Regions from separate parts of the Halomonas sp. A020 genome, predicted to be linked through region 1. Evidence: predicted binding sites of a transcription regulator. Region 1 holds the regulator's gene; each other region holds the start of a gene.
The links. Region 1 encodes sigma-54, which starts transcription at its own class of promoters, with help from an activator protein. Its sites were predicted from a motif close to TGGCACNNNNNTTGCTNT; they were not measured.

Region 1 (4,504 bases):
CGGGGACGATTCAGCAGTCGCTGGTCACTCCCCGGCTAGTGCATACACCTCAAACGGCCATGACAGATGTCGTGTCGCCACGTGCTACGCTGTTCGATAGCGAACAGCGGGAGTGGTTGGCGACCGCGGATACCGGCACCCTGAATACCGATACTCAGGCCTTGACGCTGCGCGGGTCTGCCCGGCTGCTCGCGCCTGAAGAGGGTTGGCAGCTCGATACACAGCAACTCAACTACGATGGCGTGACCCGCCACGCCTGGAGCACTACGCCCGTGCTGTTGCAGCAGCCCCCTCAGCGTATGGAAGCTTCCCGCATGGACGTTTGGCTGGATGACAGCCAGGTCCGCCTGACCAACAACGTGCGCGGCGTGCATCCGCCGGCCACTCGTACCCCCTAGGAGTCGCGATGAATGCCTCTCTCCGCAGCACCCTCTTTGCTTTAACGCTACCGCTGGCGACGGCTGCCATGGCGCAAAGCCAAGCACCCATCGAAGTAGAAGCCGACCGCCTGGACCTCGACCAGCGCGCGGGCACCGCAGTTTACTCAGGTAACGTGGATATTCGTCAAGGCGAAATGCAATTGCGCGGCGAACGCGTCGAGATTCAGCGCAATGATGCAGGGGAACTTTCTCAAGCCATTGCCACGGGTGAGCGTGCCTACTTGCGCAATCGTCTCGACGACCAGGAGACCCCCATGGAAGGTTGGGCACGGCGCATCATCTATCATGTCGCCGAACGCCGCGTGGAGCTGATCGACCAAGCCGAACTGACCCAGCAAGGCGACCGCTTTCAAGGGGGCCGCCTGGAGTACTTCATCGACCAGGAAGTGGTGCAAGCTCGCTCCGACGTGAACGGTAGCGACAACCAGCGCATTCGCATGACCCTTCAGCCGGAACAATAGGGAGCGCCCACACGTGGCAGCATCAACGTCTGCAGATTCCGCACCTGTCAAAACGCTCTACGCCCACCACCTAGCGAAGAGCTACAAACGCCGCCGTGTCGTCAAGGACATCAACCTGGAAATCGCCCAGGGCAGTGTCGTTGGACTGTTGGGCCCCAATGGAGCCGGTAAAACCACCTCGTTTTACATGATCGTCGGACTGGTCAAATCCGATGCGGGCAATGTGGGTATCGACGATCTGGATTTGACCCACGCGCCCATGCACGAACGCGCCATGGCAGGCATTGGGTATCTTCCCCAAGAGGCCTCCATTTTTCGCAAGCTCTCGGTAGCCGATAACATCATGGCCATCCTCGAGACGCGCAAAACGCTCGATCGCAGTGCCAGAGAAGCTCGCCTGGAGTCACTGCTCGAAGATTTTCATATCACCCATATTCGTGACAACCTAGGCATGAGCCTCTCAGGAGGCGAGCGCCGTCGAGTAGAGATCGCGCGGTCGCTGGCCACCGAGCCCGCGTTCATTCTACTCGACGAACCCTTTGCAGGGGTCGACCCTATTTCGGTCGGCGAAATCAAAACCATTATCCGCGCACTCAAAAAACGCCACATCGGCGTCTTGATCACCGACCACAACGTGCGTGAAACCCTGGATATTTGCGATATCGCCTACATCGTTGGCGATGGCCACATCATCGCCAGTGGAAACGCCCAGGAGATTCTCAATAACCAAAAGGTCCGCGACGTCTATCTGGGCGCTGATTTCCGGCTCTAAACCGAGGCCTGACCAAACTTTTCTTTTAGTGGCATGCTTATTGCACTTGCACCTAGCCATAACTCGCTCTAGGGTGGAGCTTTCTGATTAACGAGTGGTTCTCAGATGGTCATGAAAGCTTCTCTCCAATTGCGTATCGGCACACAGCTGACCATGACACCCCAGCTGCAACAGGCCATTGCCCTGCTGCAGCTCTCTACGCTGGACCTCCGTCAAGAAATTCAGCAAGCACTTGACGCCAACCCTATGCTCGAGCAAGAGGACGAGTTTGGGGAACAGGCAGTCAGCGAGCCGCAAGAGGCCGAGTGGTCTGACAGCATTCCCAACGAACTCTCCGTCGACAGCGACTGGTCGGACACCTACCAAGACATGGGCAGTCTGAGCGGTGGTAGCGAAGGACCCGACTTCGAGCGCCAAGCCGCTGGCCAAAGCCTGCATGGCCATTTGCTGTGGCAACTGGCCATGACCGATGTCAGCTCACGGGAATATGCAATTGCGGAGAGCCTGATCGATGCGCTGGACGCCAATGGTTATCTTACCCAGCCGCTCAACGACATTCGTGAAGGGCTCAAAGCACAAGGTCATGACGGCTTGAGCCAACGGGAAGTGGAAAATACCCTACTGCGCTTGCAGCAGTTCGAGCCGACCGGCGTGTTCGCTCGCGACCTGCGCGAATGTCTGATGCTTCAACTTGCTGCGTTGCCGGAAGACACCCCGCTATTGATGCCAGCCAAACGGCTGGTACGACAGTTTTTGGAGGCGCTAGGCAAAGACGATATGCGCCTCCTCAAGCGCCGTTTGAGCCTGGACGATGAACAGCTGGATGACGTCATTCGATTAATTCGCAGCCTCGATCCCCGACCCGGCAGCGCCTACGGCGTGACCGACGATAGCTACATCACTCCCGATCTGGTCGTGCGCCATGACAACGAAGGCTGGCATTTAGAGCTCAACCCGGACGCTCTTCCACGGCTACGCATCCAACCCGACTACGCCAGCTTGATCAAACGCGCCGACAAGAGCCAGGACAACCAGTTCTTGAAAGAGCACCTTCAAGAAGCGCGCTGGCTGATCAAAAGCCTCTCTAGCCGCAATGACACCTTGCTGCGCGTGGGGCGTGAAATCATCGCTCGCCAAATTGGCTTTCTAGAGCACGGCGAAGAGGCCATGAAGCCACTGATCTTGGCCGACATCGCCGAAGCCGTAGAGATGCATGAGTCGACCATCTCACGCGTGACGACACAGAAGTTCATTCATACACCGCGTGGCGTGTTCGAGTTGAAATACTTTTTCTCCAGTCAAGTCAGTGGCCAAGACGGCGGCGACAGCCACTCGAGCACGGCCATTCGCGCACGTATCAAAAAGCTCATTCAAGAGGAGCCCTCAGGCAAACCGCTCTCCGATAGTCGCTTGGTGACGCTTCTCGAAGAGGGCGGAATAAGCGTGGCACGACGTACCGTCGCGAAATATCGCGAGTCGATGGGCATTCCCTCTTCGAGCGAGCGCCGCCGTTTACGCTAGTTAAACGCTTGGTCGTGACAAACTCACCGCAAGGGCTTTGCAATAGCGTAAAAAGGGTTACAATCGAAGTACAGCCCGATGGATAAGGAGCACGTCAATGCAAGTAAACATCACTGGTCATCACGTTGAACTGACTGACGCCTTGCGTGACTACGTTAACGAAAAGCTGGAACGCGTCGAACGACACTACGACAATATCACCACGGTACAAGTGACCTTATCTGTCGAAAAGGAGCGCCAGCAGGCAACGTGCACGCTACATGCCGCCGGTGCTGACCTTCATGCCGAGGCACTCGATAACGATATGTATGCTGCCATCGATGCCCTTGCGGACAAAATCGATCGTCAACTCGTCAAACACAAGGAAAAAGCACAAGCTCGCGCTCAAGGCGCAGGCGTGCGTTAACTCAATGACGTTGGAAACCATTCTCCCCCCGGAGCGCGTGCTTTATGACGTACCCGGGGGCAGCAAAAAGCGGGTGCTGGAGTTTTTCAGCACCTTCATCGCCCAAAACACGCCCAGCCTTGACAGCCAAGAAGTGTTCAGTCGTTTGATTGGGCGCGAGCGTCTTGGCAGCACGGGGATTGGCAACGGTGTTGCCATTCCCCACGCAAGAAGCCCACACTGCAGTGCCCCCATTGCTGGCTTTTTGAAACTGGCGGAACCCGTCGATTTCGATGCCATCGATGGGGACCCGGTCGATCTCGTGTTCGTTTTGCTGGTGCCTGAAGAAGCCGATGACACGCACCTTGCTTTGCTCGGACAAGTCGCGACGATCATGAACGACGCCGATACTCGCCAACAGCTGCGCAAAGCAGGCAGCCAAAAAGAACTGTTGACGCTGATAACGGCCAAGATACGCGAACAAGCTGCGTAACAGATCTACTCCTTCAATTTGTCTTTACTTCTTACGCTCAAACGCCAAGAGAGACGCTATGCAACTGGTGATCATTAGCGGCCGTTCAGGTTCCGGTAAGTCTATCGCCTTACAAGCGCTGGAAGATCTTGGCTATTACGCGATCGATAACTTGCCTGCCATGCTGTTGGGCTCGCTTATCGACGAGTTGCGCGCCCAGGGTGAGCGCACCCGGATTGCCGTCAGTATCGACGCACGCAACTTACCTACTGCGCTGGAGCGTCTGCCAGCGCTACTTGAAGAATTGCGCCACCGGGAAATTCGTTTTCAGGTGATCTACCTGACAACCGATGCGCGTATTTTGCTGGAGCGTTACTCGGCCACCCGCCGTCGTCATCCCCTCACCCGTGATAGCGACATGACGCTGGAAGAAGCGATCAACAAAGAAGAAGA
Region 2 (4,504 bases), 280 kb from region 1:
GTTGAACTTGGCGCGATAGAATCAATTCCCCCACGCTCTCTTCGATAAACATGCTATCGCGCATTTTGACTTCGCGAACCTGCATGCCTTGTTGGGCGAGTGAGGAGGCCATGATCTCGGAACTGATCCGACCAAAGGTCGACGATTGACTCAGATTATCGATACTGACGAACGTGGCTGCAATCATCGGGCTATAGCGAGTCAAGTCAGGATTGTTAGCGACCATCCGCTGCGCCGCTTCATGGGCGAGCTCTGACAAGTCTGGTTCTGGTTCTTGAGGTTGGGCGCTATTGCCTAGGTTAGCGCAGCCTGCCAGCAGTAGCGTCATGCAAAGCGTAGCCAACATGTCAGTGCGAAGCAGGCGCATCGACGGTAACGCAAAGATTGAGCGTAGAGACATAAACATTACCAAGTATCAGTGATAGAAACAGTCGACGTCGTAGGCGTTCTAGGTACCCGATGCGGGGCGTATTGGCGGCGATCACCCGAGTTAATGTAATAGATATTGGAGGAGGAGTAGAGGATTTGATCCTGTTCCACTATCTGGGTGGTGATGATGATTTCTTCATTGCCTTTGGGTGTCCAGCTACCGCTGGTGGTATCGGCCACCATCGCCGCTGGGATGAGCGCAAGTGCTGGTTCACTCCAGTTACCTAAAGGAATACTGGCCACCGCGATGCCGCTCGCTAAGGCCGTGTAAGCGCCAAAGGGTGGTCGTGTATAGCCACGATCTCGGTGCTCGACGACTTCCACATCGATTTGAATCGTGGCGCCGTTGGCACGTGGCTGTGTCGTGACGCTACCGCCGCCGGATACGAGCTCGCTGGTTAGCAGTGTTCTAAAGCCACGCTCGAATTCCCCGCCACTGTAATAGGAGCCGTACTGCTCATGCTCCGGCGCCGCAATGTGCAAGTCGCGAAAACGCACTCGTTCGCTGGATAAAATGCCCGCGGCTTCATGCTGTGCAAGGACCTCCCAATGCTGGGCTGCCTGCATCTTTTGCTGTTCCGAATAGGGGTATGTCGTAGCAATGGGCGCTTGGGAAGTGCTGGCGTAAAAACAGCCGCTGAGCATCAGGCTCGCAAGTCCCAGGCCAACGGGGCGTAAATAACGGGCAATGGGGTGTGTCATAGGACGAGTGCGCACCTGGTAGTTCCTTATCGCTACTAATCGGCTTTTTGATAGACTAGTTTGCCATGCTTAGCATAGATCGGCCACGAGGTTAAAAACTTGAATGAGTAATCACCCCCATGCTTGAGGACCACCGTAGCGGCCCGCGTCATGATTCGCTGCTATCGACATACCCTGAGGACGATAGCAACAGCGGATGGATGATTAGCTATATCGATATCATGACGCTCCTCGTCGCGCTGTTCGTCATCATTATCGCCGCCGCCGGCGTCACGGGTCCCAATTGGGCCCCTGACGAGCCAGTAGCGGACACAAGCACGGCCCATACGACACCATTGGAAGTGCCTTTGCCAACCCTGCTGGAGGAGCGGCGCCAGTCACGTCCGCTGATGCCGACAGTGGTGCCGGGTGAGCTCGACCCCATGGCGATCAGCGCCGCATTGGGTGTTGCAGGACTGCCGCCACGCGTCGCACGTTCGCCCAGCGCGCCGCCCTTATTGGCGCTTCCCGCTGATGCCGATGCAGAGCCCAGTTCAGAGTGGAACCTGGTCGCATCGCTGACGGACAGTCGCCAGGCCAGGCGGCCGTCTCCCTCTCTGTCACAGCCGCTTCCCCGGTTGCCCACGCCACTGGTCCAGGTAGAAGCACCGTCGGAGGCACTGCCTTTGGCCGATTATATGGTGCTGCTCACGGACCGGCCGCCGGTGAACGTCCGCGAGGTGAGCGATGAGGCAATCAGTGGCGCGCTTGCGCTGATGGACAACCTCGCTGAACGGGTCGATACCTCGCCTTACTTACCCAACCTGGAGGGTGTCGAAGTCTCGCGTGTGGCAGAGGGAATTAGTCTGAGGGTGCAAGATAGGCTGCTGTTCCCTTCGGCAACCGCCGAACTGACCCAGGGAGGTGCCTCGCTGGTGGGTAGTCTGTTGGAAACGATCCAGCGTTACGAGGGGGAGGTGTGGGTCGAAGGCCACTCCGATAGCCAAACTATCAACACCCCGGAATTTTCGTCCAATTGGGCACTCTCCAGCGCCCGTGCCATCGCCATCGTCGAAGCCTTGGAAGCGGCTGGCGTTGCTGCAGAGCGCTTGCGAGCCGTGGGGTTAGCCGCGACGCAGCCGCTCGAAGACAACAGCACCGCAGAGGGTAGGGCGCGTAATCGCCGTGTCGAAGTCGTCATTCACGTAGAGTGATGTTTTCGTCGAAGGGGGATGTACTAAATGAGCGTGTGGGAGGAGTGAGCTGAAAAAAAAGCCCGCCGGGGGAGGCGGGCATGAAAGGGCTTGGCTCACTGCAGCCCACTGACATCAGGTGAGGGGGTGTACAAGGTTGTCAGTGGGTACAATTCGAGTATAGCTATTTGCGAGCGTTTGCCAAGGCCTTGTGCAACTTTTTTACAGGTATTTCACGACTAGATATTTCACGACTGGGGTTGTTTATGACGCCCTAAACCGCACTATGTTAGTGCATTTTAGGTGCTCTATTTTGGTGCTCTCGTAATCGGTCATGCCGATTCTTTTTTAAGTTTTTGATTTATTTTATATAAATAGTGTTGGCACACATTCTGCTTTATTGCTTATCTGAGAACGACGCCTGAGTAACGGCTTTTCAGATTGCGATAAGGTGGCGCCATGAACGAACACTCCCGCACGACACAGACTCCTCCCATGTTGGCGAGTCTTCCTCTCCAGCCTCTTGGAAGCCCTGATCCGGCGCTGACACCACGTTTGGTGGTGACCGATCTCGACGGGTCGCTGCTCGATCATCATAGCTACGATTTTTCGCCTGCAGCACCTTGGCTCGCACGCCTGAAACAGCTGGGCGTGCCGGTGATTCCGGTGACCAGCAAAACCCGTGCCGAACTAGTGACGTTGCGTGAGTCGCTGGGCCTGACCGCAACGCCATTCGTAGCGGAAAACGGCGCAGTGATTGGCTTGCCCCCAGGCTGGTGCCATGCGCGGCTGGATCGCCCTGGTAGCGGTCGAGATGGGGTGGTCGTCAAGCACACCGGCGTGGACGTTGGGTTCATCCGCGCGCGACTGAACGTGTGGCGCACGCGGCTGGGCGTGCGTTTCACTCGAATGAGCGAGCTCGATATCACTGAGGTCATGTCGCTGACGGGATTGGATGAGACGCGCGCGAGAGCTGCCCGACAGCGCGAAGGCAGCGAGCCGCTCATCTGGCAAGACGACGACACTGCCCTAAAAAATTTCCGCTTAGCGCTAGAGGGCGACGGCCTGATGCTGACTCAAGGTGGGCGTTTTTGGCATGTAATGGGCAACGCTTCGGATAAAGGCAGCGCCGTCGATTGGCTCATCAAGCGCTTTACTGCGCTGCGCGGCCGTCCGCCGCTATCTCTAGGCCTGGGCGATGGCCCCAACGATATATCCATGCTCGAGGCGGTCGATCAGGCCGTGGTCATCAAAGGGTGCCACGAACTGGCCGTCACCCCGTCGAATGAAGCGCTGTATCGCACTCGAGCGGCCGGACCCGCCGGCTGGGCCGAGGGGGTGGCCTACTGGTGGGGGCGAGACGACCGCCGACTAGCGGCGGCCCCAGTACTGCTAGCCGTCACGGCCTAACCCATCAAGAGGTTCGCGTATGAGTGACTTCCATCAAAACGGCGTCATCACCGATTTTCATAATCTTACCCGTCGCCCGGTCGAGGCGCTCGAGCAAGAGCTAAGCCAGTTCGCCAACCGTCGACCGATGGGGCTCATCCTGCCGTCGCTGTTTTCCGAGTTGGAGGGACCCGCGCTATCGGCGATCGTCGATGAGTTGGTAAAGGTGCCGTATCTCAATGAAATCGTGATCGGCCTGGATCGTGCCGACCGTGAACAGTTTTTGTATGCCCGCGAGTTTTTCTCCCGTTTGCCTCAGCACACGCGCATTTTATGGAACGACGGCCCACGTTTGCGCGAACTCGATGCCGAGCTGGAGAGCCACGGCCTGGGCGCACTAGAGCCCGGCAAAGGACGCAACGTGTGGTACTGCGCGGGATACGTATTGGCCTCCGGCCGTTCATCGGTGGTAGGCCTACACGACTGCGATATTCTCACCTATGACCGTAGCTTGCTGGCGCGGCTCATGTATCCCGTGGCGCATCCGCGCTTCAACTACAGCTTCTGTAAAGGGTATTACCCTCGTATTGCCGAAGGAAAGTTGAATGGCCGCGTGTCGCGGTTGATGGTGACGCCGCTGCTGCGGGCGCTCAAGACCGTATGCGGGCCGCTGCCTTATCTGGATTATTTGGATAGCTTTCGTTATCCGCTCTCGGGCGAGTTTGCAATGCGCAGCGACGTGCTGGAAGGCATTCGTATTCCCGCCGACTGGGGGCTTGAAATCGGCGTGCTGTCCGAACTCCAGCGTAACT
Region 3 (4,504 bases), 1.9 Mb from region 1:
CGTGCAAGGAAATGACGGTCTAGGCGTTTGAAAAAGCAATTGCCACTCCCTTGCTGCATTAAGACGCATGGGATGAGTCATTTTTCATATTTTAAAACAAAGAGTTGTTGATATTTTTTTCCATTATGGTGCAGAGTTGGCATGCTCTGTGCTTGTAAGCCATAGGTAGTTTCATCAGCGGCTATTGAAGCGTAGGCAGACGCCTCCAGGCGTGCTACAACGATAGCCGGTCTGAAATGATCGCTGGGCGGTTGTTATCCATCGTCGAACAAACGTTGAGCGAACAAAAAAGACAAACGCGCCACATGCAGCCGCGTGTTGAACGATTTGTTGAATAACACCTTTATCGATCGCTTACAGTTACACGCTTTAAGCCACGCTCATACCGGAGGACACTATGTCAGCCAAGACTCTCGCGCTAATCGAAGAACATGATGTTAAGTGGGTAGATCTGCGTTTCACCGACACGCGCGGTAAAGAGCAGCACGTCACCGTACCGGCACGCGACGTGAACGAAGAGTTTTTTGAAAACGGCCAGATGTTCGATGGTTCTTCCATCAACGGCTGGAAGGGCATCAACGAGTCTGACATGATCCTGCGTCCGGAAGACGGTACCGCCTTCCTCGACCCCTTCACCGAAGATGCCACACTGATTCTGCGTTGCGACATCATCGAGCCTGCCACTATGCAGGGCTACGATCGCGACCCGCGCTCCATCGCCAAGCGCGCCGAAGCCTACCTGCAGTCGACTGGCCTGGGTGACACTGCCTTCTTCGGTCCGGAGCCGGAATTCTTCATCTTCGATGAGGTGCACTGGAAAGCCGACATTCAAGGCGCCATGTACAAAATCACCTCTGACGAAGGCGCATGGGCGACCAGCAACCAGGTAGAAGGCGGCAACTTGGGCCACCGTCCGCGCGTGAAAGGCGGCTACTTCCCGGTACCCCCGGTCGACAGCTTCCACGATATCCGTGGTGCGATGTGTAACACCCTGGAAGCGATCGGTCAGACCGTCGAAGTTCACCACCACGAAGTGGCGAACGCCGGTCAGAACGAAATCGGCGTGAAGTTCAACACGCTGGTGAAGAAAGCCGACGAAGTTCAGGAAATGAAGTACGTGATCCACAACGTGGCGCACGCTTATGGCAAGACCGCGACCTTCATGCCGAAGCCGCTGGTGGGCGACAACGGCTCGGGCATGCACGTCCACCAGTCGTTCTGGAAAGATGGCCAGAACCAGTTCGCTGGCGACGAGTACGCGGGCCTGTCCGAAATGGCGCTGTACTACATTGGCGGTATCATCAAGCACGCTCGCGCGCTGAACGCCTTCACCAACGCCTCTACCAACTCGTACAAGCGTCTGGTGCCGGGTTTCGAAGCGCCGGTCATGCTGGCCTACAGCGCCCGTAACCGTTCTGCGTCCATCCGTATTCCGTACACCGCTAGCCCGAAAGGCAAGCGTGTCGAGACGCGCTTCCCCGACCCGACCGCCAACCCCTACCTGGCGTTCGCGGCGATGCTGATGGCGGGTATCGACGGTATCAAGAACAAGATCCATCCTGGCGATGCCATGGACAAGAACCTGTACGACCTGCCGCCCGAGGAAGGCAAGTCCGTCCCGACCGTGGCCAACAGCCTGGATCAAGCCCTGGAAGCGCTCGACGCTGACCGTGCGTTCTTGACCGAAGGCGGCGTGTTCACCGACGACATGATCGATGCCTACATCGAACTGAAGATGGAAGACGTCGAGCGTATTCGCATGACGACTCACCCGATCGAGTTCGACATGTACTACAGCTGCTAAGATCACCCTTGAGGTGTCGTTAGCCTGAAAACCCCGCCTCGGCGGGGTTTTTTCGTTGAGGCGAGGAAAGGAAAAGGGAGGAAGACGTCATGATCCGTCGCTGGCACGTGCGCTATGCAAGAGGATTGTCCACAGGTGCTGCGCTGCTATTGGGGCTGTGGGTAAGCGCGGCGCTGGGGCAAACGGTGTATCGCGTGGTGGACGCCCAGGGCAAGGTGACGTTTACCGACAACCCAGAACGTGGCGGTGAAGCCGTCACGTTGGCACCGCTGCCCAGCGTGACGACGGTGCGCTCTGCCCCACCTGACAGCCGAACCCCGAGCCGCACTCAGAGCCATCCTGGGCAACCGTTTATGCCTTATGACCGCTTTACCATCGTCAACCCGGCGAACAGCAGCGCCGTTCGGGGCGGCATGACGCCCGTGGAAGTGCAGGTGGTGCCGCCACTGCGGGACGACCACCAAATTCAACTGAGGGTGAATGGCGAGCTGAGCCAATCCGCCCTGCATAGCGACGCCTTCTGGCTGGCGGGGTTACCTGTGGGAGCGCACCATATTCATGCGGAGCTGTTGGATAGCCAGGGCCGTGTGCAGCACCGCACCGATCCGGTGACTATTTTTATCACTGACTAATCGAGTGCACTATAATGGTGCATTGAGGCGGCGCGTTTATCGGTTCATTGCGCTATTAACGCCCGCCATACCCCCGCTATCTGCCCACAAGCCGTGCATGCGGCCGCTTGCGCCGAATTGGCGCGCTTTTTGCAGATCCTCTCGCATACCTCTTTTGATGGATCAGTGCCATGTGTATTGATCGAAGCGACGTTTCAGGACACGCCATGTATCAGCGCTTACTCGAACACCTCACCACAGCAGTCCTGCTGCTCGACGGTGAGCTCCGCGTTCGCTGGATGAACCCAGCGGCGGAAGCGCTGCTGGCCGTGAGCTTTAGCCGCGTACAGGGGATCAGTCTCGATACGCTGCTGGGCGGTGACGAAAGCATCGACGACGTGCTGGCCAAAGCACGCGATGCGTTTCATCCCTATACACAGCGTGAAGCGCGTATCACGCCGCTAAATAGCGAGCCGCTGACCGTCGATTACACCGTGACACCGCTGTCGGCCGACGAGCTGCTGTTGGAAGTCGAGCCGCGGGATCGGTTGATGCAAATCTCCCGAGAGGAGGCCCTTACCACCCGCCAAGAAACCATCAAAGTGCTGGCGCGGGGGTTGGCCCACGAGGTGAAAAATCCGCTAGGGGGCATTCGCGGTGCCGCGCAGCTGTTAGAGCGAGACCTGGATGACCCGGCCCTGCGCGAGTTTACCCATATCATCGTGGAAGAAGTTGACCGCTTGCGTGACTTGGTCGACTCCATGCTAGGGCCGAACCGTATCGTCAAGCATGAGCCGGTCAACATTCATAAAGTGTTGGAGCGCGTAAGGGCGCTGCTGATCGCCGAGCATCCTCATGTGGTCGTCAGCCGCGACTATGACCCGAGCCTACCGGACCTGTCCGGTGATGAGGCGCAGATGATCCAAGCAGTGCTCAACGTGGCCCGCAACGCGGTGCAAGCCATGAGCGATGCAGGTACGCCCGCGCCCGAACTGACACTGCGTACCCGTGCGCGCCGCCAATTCACTTTGGGAGCCGAGCGGCACCGCCTGGTGAGCGAAGTCGGCATCATCGATAACGGTCCTGGCATCCCCGAGTCGCTACGCGACACCCTTTTTTACCCGATGGTCTCCGGCCGCGCAGAAGGGAGCGGTCTGGGGCTATCGATTGCCCAGTCAATACTGCACCAACATCAAGGATTGATCGAATGCGACTCTCGTCCCGGACACACCGAATTTCGTTTACTGATTCCATTGGTCATTAATTGCACCGGAGAAGCGTCATGACTGAGGCGACACGTACCGATGTTGCACGAGTGGTTATTGTCGATGATGACCGCGCTATCCGCTGGGTATTGGAGCGCGCTCTGGCGCAACCCGATCTGGAGGTCGAGTGTATCGAGCGTGCCGATACGGCGCTCGCACGCTTGCTGGAGAGCCCGCCGGATGTGCTGGTCACCGATATCCGTATGCCGGGCATCGACGGGTTGGATTTAATGGCACGGGTGCGTGATGCCCATCCGGATTTGCCTGTGATCGTCATGACCGCGCACTCCGATCTCGACAGCGCTGTCGCCTCCTATCAAGGCGGGGCATTCGAGTACTTGCCCAAGCCGTTCGATGTGGATGAAGCGCTCGCGCTGGTGCGCCGGGCCGTTGCCCATGCGCGTGAACGGCAGCGGCCGGTGAGTGTGCCGGAAGGTCTTAGCGCCGAGATCATCGGTGAAGCGCCGGCTATGCAAGAGGTCTTCCGGGCGATTGGACGGCTCTCCCATTCGCATATCACGGTACTGATCAACGGTGAGTCGGGTACGGGCAAGGAGCGCGTGGCCCAGGCGCTGCATCAGCATAGTCCGCGCTCGGGAAAGCCGTTCATTGCCTTGAATATGGCGGCGATTCCGCGCGATTTGATCGAATCAGAACTGTTCGGCCACGAGAAAGGCGCGTTTACTGGTGCTGCGCAGCAGCGCCAGGGGCGTTTCGAGCAGGCCAATGGCGGCACGCTGTTTCTCGATGAGATCGGCGACATGCCCGCCGAAACGCAAACCCGCCTACTGCGCGTGCTGGCCGATGGCGAGTTTTATCGGGTG
Region 4 (4,504 bases), 1.3 Mb from region 1:
CGCACGGCCCAGCGCCACGCGAGCTCGCGGGTGTAGGCTGCCGGAGAGGGCTTCTACGCCTGCCATCTCACCCTGTTCCGCGCGGTATATCGCCACCGCTTGCGCCAAGCGTGTGCGCACGTACTCATCCTCTGCGTCGGCAATCACCGGTGCCAACGTCTCGGCCAGTTCGCCGTCCACTTCACCCAGCAGACGGTCGGCGGAGGTGCGGCGGCGCTCGACGTTGGGGGAGTAGAGATCCACCACGGCAATGGCGCTACGCAGCTGGTTACGCAGCGCATTGTTGATGCCGATGCGGTCCAAGTCGCGGCGAGACATGTCGCCCAGCGGCTCGTTGGTCAGCGCATCGGCCACCGGCCAGTCGCGGCCGCGATTATCCAGCACCAGCACGAAGCGGCCATCGTCGGTGCGCTGCAGGCGGCCATCCAGCAGCGCCTGCAGCCAGTCGCGTGCGCGCTCGTCGTCGCTTTGTAAAATGGCGGTAATGGCGTCGCCTTTATCGCGGTAGGAGTCCACATCCAGCGCGCTGAGTAGCGCAAGGGCTGCTTGGTCATCGGGGTTCGAGGAGCTGCTTTGTGCCTGCGCCGTCACGGCGGTGCCGAGTAGCATCAGACACAGTAGCCCCAAGGAAAGGAAACGCCTCATGGGGTTCTTCCTTTGGTGATCGAAGGGGGGAGATAGCGTGCTCCCCTACTGCACCGATAAACAGGCACAGTAGGGGCAAGGATTACCCGGCGAGCGTTACTCGGCGAGCGCTGCTTCGGCTTCTTCTGCGGCGGTGCTACCCCCGCACGAGCCGTTCACAACGTTGAAGTTGCCGCACTCCATGGGCTTGCGCCAATCGGCGATCAGGTCGCGGGAGCCCGGTAGGTAGTCCGACCACGCATCACCGGCCACGGTAGAGGGCGTTTGCCAAACGATATCGAACTGCCCGTTATCCTGAACTTCGCCAATCAGCACCGGTTTGGTGATGTGGTGGTTGGGCATCATCGCCGCATAGCCGCCGGAGAGGTTCGGCACGGTCACGCCGATAATCGCGTCTTTCACCGCGTCCACGTCGGTGGTACCCGCTTTACGCACCGCTTCGGTCCACATGTTGAAGCCGATGTAGTGCGCTTCCATGGGGTCGTTGGTCACCGACATCTCGTCACCGGTATGCTCGATCCAGGCATCGATGAAGTCATAGTTGGCGTCGGTATCCACGCTCATGAAGTAGTTCCAGGCGGCCAGGTGGCCCACCAACGGCGCGGTATCGATACCGGACAGTTCCTGCTCGCCCACCGAGAAGGCGATGACCGGAATGTCGGCGGCGTCGATACCCTGGTTAGCCAGCTCGCGGTAGAACGGCACGTTGGCGTCGCCGTTAATGGTAGAGATCACGGCGGTGGGCTTACCCTCTTCGCCAAAGCGGCGGATTTCGGAGACGATGTTCTGCCAATCCGAGTGGCCGAAGGGCGTGTAGTTGACCATGATGTCCTCTTCCGCCACGCCGTGCTCATCTTTCAGGAAGGCTTCTAAGATGCGGTTGGTGGTGCGCGGGTAGACGTAGTCGGTACCGATCAGCGCGAAGCGCTCGATGCCCACTTCGTTGATCAAATACTCCACGGCAGGAATGGCCTGCTGATTAGGGGCAGCCCCGGTGTAGAAGACGTTTTCCGACGACTCTTCGCCCTCGTACTGCACCGGGTAGAACAGCAGGCCGTTGAGCTCTTCGACCACCGGCAGCACCGCTTTACGGGAGACGGAGGTCCAGTTGCCGAAGATCACATCCACCTCTTCCTGGGCCAGCAGCTCACGGGCGCGTTCGGCAAACAGCGGCCAATTGGACGCAGGGTCGACCACCACGGCCTCTAGCTGACGGCCCAACAGGCCACCGGCCTCGTTCTGCTGCTCGATGAGCATTTCCACGGTGTCTTTCAGGGTGGATTCACTGATGGCCATGGTGCCAGAGAGCGAGTGCAGAATACCGACTTTAATGGGGTCGTCATCTTGGGCGACCGCTTGGGCGCTCGCGCCCATAACGGCGGCGGTGATCAAGGCAGTAGCGAAACGGCTAAGGGTACGAGGGTGTGTCTTGCGCTGCAGTGTGGTCACTTGAACCTCCTTGCGCCCCTTATGGTTGGGGCTCGTGTTTGGGGTACCGCGGCCAAGCGTTGTCGTTATCGAGGCGACGGAGCACTTGGTGCGTCCACTCGTGGGTAGCGAGTTGCTGCTCGTTCTTCACACGTCGCTCTACACACTGCAAGGGGTGCGCCAATGTGGAACAAAGACCATGATTAAAAACACAATCAACCACTTAGCCGTATACAAAAAACATGCTCCAGGCCACTTAGCACCAAAATAGCGCAATACAGTAGCGCGCATGCACGGTTGTCATGCACCAACAAGATGCTTTGCACCACAGGCGGTGATATAGCATAAAAAAAAGCGTCCTCGCAGACGCGAGGACGCTTTAGGGTTCCGCCATAGCGGGTCAGTTAGCAGCGGTGGCCGCTTTGTTGCGCCGCTTTTTGAGCAGCGGCAAACCCAGCGACAGCACCGCAATCACCAGTAGCGCCAGCGAGATGGGCTTGTCGATGAAGGTGGTCCAGTCACCGCCGGAGATCTGCAGCGCCCGGCGCATGGACTCTTCCATGATGTTGCCGAGGATCAGCGCCAGAATCAGCGGCGCGGTGGGGAAGCCAAACAGACGCATACCCAAGCCCAACAGGCCAAAGCCCAGTAGCAGCAGCAGATCGAACACGCTGAAGCTCATGCCGTAAACGCCGATCATGCAGAAGATCAGGATCATCGACAGCAGCAGCGGACGCGGCAGGTCGAGGATTTTGGCGATCAGCGGAATCAGCGGCAGGTTGAGTACCAGCAGGAAGATGTTGCCGATATACATACTGGCAATCACGCCCCAGAACACGTCCGGGCGCTGCTCCAGCATCATTGGGCCAGGCGTGACGCCCATCACCAGAAGCGCGCCCAACAGCACCGCCGTCGTGCCGGAGCCCGGTACGCCTAACGTCAGCAGCGGTACGAACGAGCCGGTACACGCGGCATTGTTGGCCGCCTCCGGCGCGGCCACGCCTTTGATGTTGCCTTGGCCAAAGGTGTCGCCATCTTTCGCTAGGCGCTTCTCCATGCTATAGCCCAGGAAAGAGCCAATGGTGGCGCCCGCCCCCGGCAATACGCCGGTAAAGAAGCCCAGTACGGAGCTGCGGCTGATGGGGCCAGCGATCTTCTTCACTTCGCCACGGCTCAGCTTCAGCGAGCCGATCACGTTGCGTGGCACTTCTTTACCACCGCCGCCGCGTAGCAGCATGTAGAACACTTCCGCCAGGGCGAAGATACCCAGCGCCACGACCAGGAAGTCGATACCGTCGAGCAGCTGGATCGAGTCGAAGGTAAAGCGCTCAGTGCCGGTTTGCGTGTCGATCCCGACGATCGAAATCATCACGCCGACGACCGCCGCAATCAGGCCTTTGACCAGCGACTTGTCCGACAGTGATACGACCGCCGTCAAGCCCAGCACCATCAGGGCGAAGTACTCAGCCGGGCCAAAGCTCACCGCCACTTTGGAAAGCAGCGGGGCCACCAGCATCAAAAAGATCACCGACACCGTGCCGCCGATGAAGGAGGCGTAAGCGGCAATGGCCAGCGCCTTACCCGCCATGCCCTGCTTGGCCATCGGGTAGCCATCGAAGGAGGTCGCCACCGTGCCCGCCACGCCCGGGGCGTTGAGTAGGATGGAGGAGGTCGAGCCGCCAAAGATGGCGCCGTAGTAGACCCCGGCCATCAGAATCAACCCGGAGGAGGGCTCCATGGCAAAGGTAATCGGAATCATCAGGGCCAGCGCGCTGATCGGCCCTAGGCCGGGCAGCATGCCGATGATGGTACCGGCAAACACACCGGCAAATACGTAGGCGATATTGATGGGCTCTAGCGCGATGCCAAAGCCGTACATCAGATTGTTCAAGGCATCCATGGGAGTGTCTCTCGTTAAAGCCTGCTAAGCGTGCGCTTGCACGCCTGCTTAGAACGGCAGTACGCCGGTGGGCAGATAAACATCCATTACCCGCGTCATGGTCAGGTAAAGGGCCAGTACCACGCCCAGCGACGCCGCTAGGTTGACGCCATGGCGTCGATAGCCGTAATAGGCGGTCAACCCCACGCTCAGCAGCGTGGAGGCCAGCACGAAACCCAGCGGCACCAGCAAGAAGGCATAGGCGGCAATGGCCAGTGCCGTCACGATGACGCGTGCCCAGGGAGTGAATAGGAGCGGACCTCGGGTGGCCTCATGGTCGATCTCATCGGCCCCAGCGATGGCACTTGGCTTCTCGAAAAACAGCAGCGCAGCCAGAATCAGCAGCGACACACCCAGCACTTTGGGGAAGAGGTCCGAATCCACTGGGCGCGGCAGAGGGAACGTCGGAATTTGCCAGGCCATGGCCAAGTAAACAGCCGCCACTAGCGCCAGCACGAGTGCTAGCCACTGGTTGATATTCAATCGAGTCAT

Region 2: FRH_RS18400 (HAD-IIB family hydrolase) is a predicted target of sigma-54. The motif match lies at 2,685-2,702, and genes of this name have one in related genera.
Region 3: glnL (nitrogen regulation protein NR(II)) is a predicted target of sigma-54. The motif match lies at 2,555-2,572, and genes of this name have one in related genera.
Region 4: urtA (urea ABC transporter substrate-binding protein) is a predicted target of sigma-54. The motif match lies at 2,239-2,256, and genes of this name have one in related genera.

Annotation. Positions count from the first base shown of each region.
Region 1 covers NZ_AP022850.1:3,632,028-3,636,531, forward strand. The annotation lists gene lptC (LPS export ABC transporter periplasmic protein LptC) at 1-398, shown strand, start outside; gene lptA (lipopolysaccharide transport periplasmic protein LptA) at 407-901, shown strand; gene lptB (LPS export ABC transporter ATP-binding protein) at 915-1,673, shown strand; gene FRH_RS17140 (RNA polymerase factor sigma-54) at 1,779-3,194, shown strand; gene raiA (ribosome-associated translation inhibitor RaiA) at 3,292-3,600, shown strand; gene ptsN (PTS IIA-like nitrogen regulatory protein PtsN) at 3,605-4,072, shown strand; gene rapZ (RNase adapter RapZ) at 4,131-4,504, shown strand, end outside.
Region 2 covers NZ_AP022850.1:3,913,055-3,917,558, reverse strand. The annotation lists gene FRH_RS18415 (FlgO family outer membrane protein) at 1-400, opposite strand, end outside; gene FRH_RS18410 (hypothetical protein) at 406-1,146, opposite strand; gene FRH_RS18405 (OmpA family protein) at 1,251-2,324, shown strand; gene FRH_RS18400 (HAD-IIB family hydrolase) at 2,799-3,713, shown strand; gene FRH_RS18395 (glycosyl transferase) at 3,733-4,504, shown strand, end outside.
Region 3 covers NZ_AP022850.1:1,527,715-1,532,218, forward strand. The annotation lists gene glnA (glutamate--ammonia ligase) at 398-1,804, shown strand; gene FRH_RS07125 (DUF4124 domain-containing protein) at 1,894-2,436, shown strand; gene glnL (nitrogen regulation protein NR(II)) at 2,643-3,701, shown strand; gene ntrC (nitrogen regulation protein NR(I)) at 3,698-4,504, shown strand, end outside.
Region 4 covers NZ_AP022850.1:992,340-996,843, forward strand. The annotation lists gene urtB (urea ABC transporter permease subunit UrtB) at 1-645, opposite strand, end outside; gene urtA (urea ABC transporter substrate-binding protein) at 742-2,094, opposite strand; gene FRH_RS04570 (tripartite tricarboxylate transporter permease) at 2,474-3,973, opposite strand; gene FRH_RS04575 (tripartite tricarboxylate transporter TctB family protein) at 4,022-4,504, opposite strand.